One region of the Roseburia sp. OM03-7AC genome, then DNA from elsewhere that is predicted to be linked to it. Evidence: a T-box and tRNA genes for the amino acid it is inferred to sense, from the RefSeq annotation. Region 1 holds a T-box; the other holds one or more tRNA genes.

Region 1 (2,205 bases):
GTTGTGATTCCGGTCAAAGAATATGACAGCAGTACCCTGACCGTACCGGCTTCGGTTGTCATTGCATCAGCTGTAATCGGCATTGCAGTAATTCCGTTATTGCTTCTTGCAATCGGTATCGTAATCTGGATGAGAAGGAGAAAGAAGTAATGAAGAAACAGAAAAAACAGTTGATTGCTTTATGCATCCTGCTTCTTATCTGCATTGTGGCATGGGTTGGCCTGACGAAGTGGAATAAGAGCCAGGAACAGAAAAAACAGGAAGAGGAAGAATCTTCAAAAGTAACGGTGACAGATGTTAACACAGAAGATGTAAATGCATTTTCTTATCAATATAATAATGAGACACTGTCTTTTGTAAAAGAAGATGATACATGGTATTATGAGGCAGATAAAAGCATTGCATTAGACCAGGATGCCGTGGAAACATTGGTTACCACCGCAGCACAGCTTACGGCAGAGCAGGAAATCAAGGATTATGAGGACTTATCAGAGTATGGGCTTGAAACGCCGTCAAATACCATTACCCTGACGACAGGGGATGGAACAACAACACTTCTGATTGGAAATAAAAATGACATGCTGAGCCAGTATTATGTAAAGACGGATCAGTCTAATAGTATTTATCTGGCAGGAAGTGCAGTATATACCACTTATCAGAAAGGAATCGCGGATCTTACAGTAACGGAGAGTACTGAGGAATCGGCGACTGAACAGCCGGAAGAGACAGAAGAAGCTGATACTCTACAAGACGGGGATACGGAAAGCACAACCGAAATTGCGGAATAAAAGGATTGACAAGTAAAATATCCGTTGGTAAAATATATGAGAAAGTGTGGAAGAGAAATAGTAATCATTGGAAGCCTTCAGAGAGAAAACGGCAGGTGAGAGTTTTTGACGGAAGATGATGAACCAGTCTTGGAGCTGCATATCCAAGCAGAAGTGAAGGTATGTCGGGTTCTCCCGTTACAGAGAGAAGGCATAAGAAGATGTGCCGGAGTGCAGGAGCAGTCCTGAATTTAGGTGGTACCACGGATGAAACATTCGCCCTAAGCTAAATCATAGCTTAGGGCTTTTATATTGCTTTAAGCAGATGAGTTGCAAGAATAGAAAAAGGAGATAAGAAAATGAAACTGGAAAAATTAGTTGGTGACCGGTTTAAAGAGAGACCGGCAGATTGTGTGATTGACAGTCATGCACTTATGGTAAAAGGTGGATACATCAAATATGTGGCAAATGGTATCTATTCTTCATTCCTGCCATTAAAGAGAATTACACGTAAGATTGAGCAGATTCTTCGTGAAGAGATGGACAAGGTAGACGGACAGGAAGTTCAGTTCCCGGTTGTTATGCCTGCATCTATCTGGGAAGAATCCGGAAGATATGAAAGCATCGGAGACGAGCTGCTTCGTTTCACAGACAGAAACGGTGCCAGGATGGTACTTGGCATGACCCACGAAGAAGCAGCCGTACAGCTGGTTCGTGAGTATGCACAGAGCTATACCAAATATCCTTTTATGATTTATCAGATTCAGACCAAATTCCGTGATGAAGCAAGACCTCGTGCCGGATTAATCCGTGTAAGAGAGTTTACCATGAAGGATGCATATTCCTTCCATACCAGCCAGGAAGATTTGGAGCAGTATTATCAGAGAGTACACAAGGCATATGAGCGTATTTTTGAAAGAGCCGGTATTCCGGAAGTGGTATCCGTTGCATCTGATTCCGGTATGATGGGCGGAAGCCTTTCCCATGAGTTCATGCTTCTTACTCCGATTGGAGAAGATTCCATTGTACTTTGTGATGATTGTGGATACAAAGCAAATATGGAAGCTGCAGAAAATATTTCTGATATTCCAAGAGCCGCAGAATCAGCAGAACTGGAAAAGGTTCATACACCAAATATCCATACTATTGAAGATATCTGTGAATTCTTTGGCGATAAGACAAACAACTCCTGTAAAGCAGTTGTTTATCAGAAAAATTCAGATGACAGCTATGTGGTTGTATTTATCCGTGGCGATCTGGAAATCAATGAGACCAAGCTTGTTAATTATCTTGGTGATCAGATTCATGCTGCTGTTATTACAGAAGAATGCGGATTAAATGCAGGCTATATCGGACCAGTTGGCTTACATATCAATGCACCTCATGTGGTTTTATATGATAAGTCTCTGGAAGGAAGAAATAACTTATCCTGCGGAGC
Region 2 (2,205 bases), on a different contig from region 1:
CTGTAATGCCTGGTAGCTGAACTGGAAGCTGCTGTGGGAAACACTGGTCAGTGGTGGCTCCATGGTTTTTGCGTGGTCAATGTCGTCAAAACCGGTAATGGCAATGTCATGTCCCACCAAAAGGTCTCTTGCAGCACAGACGCGGTATCCTGCCTTTGCCATATTATCATTTGCAAAAGCAATTGCCTCTAATTCCGGGTTGTGGTCTAGGATATATTCCACCTGCTCGGTGACAAGCTCTGAGTAGTTGCCGTAGACGACCATATCATTCGTGACCGGAAGCTGATGTTCCGCCATAACATCGCGGTAGGCTTTCAGCCGTTCATTGGAGTCTTTGTTGTTAGCTGGTCCTGCTACAAAAGCAATCTTACGATAGCCATGGACATTCACAAGATGTTCGATACATTGCCGCATACCGTTGTAGTTGTCAGCAATCAGATATGGAATGTCCGGATCGTCTGGTGTGTCCTCTAACATCAGAAATGGAATATCTTTATAATGGGAAAGAAAGTCTGCCTTTACCTGGTTACTTTTAAAAATAGAAAGAGAACCATAGGTAATAATGAGTGCGTCCGGTCTGGTAAAATGCACATAATCATAAATCGTATCAAACTGATAATTATAGTCTCCATCAAAACTGCAGGATAAAATATCTTTACAATATTGTGGCATCTGAGGTCCCATCAGAAAAATAATATTGATATCTTCTTCTCTGGCACAGGTATAGAAGCCCCGAAGTAAGTCTTCTGAGTAGCTGGACTGGGTGTCACCTAACATAATTGCAATTGTTGGTCTCTGGTTGTTCTCCATAATGTGCCTTTCTCTGGTAAAAAAAGTTGTTTCGGAATTGTAAAAGCCGTTCTTATGATTAACTTAAGTATAACATAAAACGATTAAGTAGAAAAGAAAATAAAAATATTACTGGACAAAAAATGTGATATATGCTAATATAGTTGAGCGTGTGAAAGAACTGAATAACGATGCGTGGCTCAGCTTGGTAGAGCGCTGCGTTCGGGACGCAGAGGTCGCAGGTTCAAATCCTGTCGCATCGACGAAAAAAACGAGTACACTGTTAGGTGTGCTCGTTTTTTATATGAAGATTTCTACCCCAATATTGTCTGGAATCATCTTGTCATGTTATAATGAACGTAAGCAAGTCAACATATAAGCGTGATTGGCGAGCTGCAATTGTTTATCAGGAGTTGATTTTCACTTGATAAATGAAAAGGTTGGAAAATAATACAATAAAGGAGAAGACACAATATGAGTATGGAACCGGATTTTCTTACTTTGACAATCGGAAAACAGAAAAATATTGCATTGATTGCCCATGATGGGAAAAAGGCAGAACTGATTCAGTGGTGTAAAGACAATGCAGAGACTTTAAAGAAACATTTTCTGTGTGGAACAGGAACAACTGCAAAGATGATTACAGACCAGACGGGACTGCCGGTTAAGGGCTATAATAGTGGCCCGCTGGGTGGCGACCAGCAGATTGGTGCCAAGATAGTAGAGGGAAAAATAGACTTCGTTATTTTCTTTTCAGACCCGCTTACTGCAGCACCTCATGACCCGGATGTAAAAGCGCTGCTTCGTATTGCACAGGTATATGACATCCCGATTGCAAATAATAAGGCAACTGCAGATTTTATGATTCATTCCGAGTTGATGGATGAAGAATATAATCACAATGTGATTAATTTTAATAAGAATATCAGACAGCGGGCATCGACGATAAAGTAATGTCAGCTAAACTACGAGAAACACGCAAAGCGTGTTTCTTACATAAAAAGGAGAGGCGGTGTGAATACTCACACCGCCCCTTTTTCCTTTTAATTATCCTGGTATTATCCCTCAATGGAAATATATTTCTTTTCTTCCACTGCAGGTTTTGCTTCTTTCTTCGGAACGGTCAGAGTCAGGATGCCATTTTCAAAACCGCCTTTGATGTCATCCTGAGTAACGCCATCTCCGACATAGAAGCTACGCTGGTAAGAGCCATAGTAACGTTCTTTACGGATATATTTGCCATCTTTGCCTTTTTCGTCCTTGTTGTCCTGGTGTTTGGCATTGACGATGAGGTATCCGTCTTTCAGCTCAGCCTGGATATCTTCTTTCTTAAAGCCCGGAAGTTCAAATTCCAGTTCATATCTGTCGTCAAATTCCTTAACGTCAGTGTTCATGGCAGCACGGTTGTCTGCTGCA

Evidence for each region. A T-box is a leader RNA that pairs with one kind of tRNA and senses whether it is charged. The one in region 1 lies ahead of DXB39_RS03210 (proline--tRNA ligase), so its partner is inferred to be a tRNA-Pro.
Region 2: it encodes a tRNA-Pro, which carries the amino acid that the T-box ahead of DXB39_RS03210 (proline--tRNA ligase) is inferred to sense. The anticodon was not compared.

Annotation. Positions count from the first base shown of each region.
Region 1 is NZ_QTZJ01000001.1:650,561-652,765, reverse strand. Features, by position in the region: gene DXB39_RS03220 (Gldg family protein) at 1-150, shown strand, start outside; gene DXB39_RS03215 (DUF4340 domain-containing protein) at 150-788, shown strand; T-box leader at 827-1,054, shown strand; gene DXB39_RS03210 (proline--tRNA ligase) at 1,127-2,205, shown strand, end outside.
Region 2 is NZ_QTZJ01000013.1:26,933-29,137, reverse strand. Features, by position in the region: gene DXB39_RS13925 (GGDEF domain-containing protein) at 1-810, opposite strand, end outside; tRNA gene DXB39_RS13920 (tRNA-Pro) at 979-1,052, shown strand; gene DXB39_RS13915 (methylglyoxal synthase) at 1,270-1,743, shown strand; gene DXB39_RS13910 (Hsp20/alpha crystallin family protein) at 1,848-2,205, opposite strand, start outside.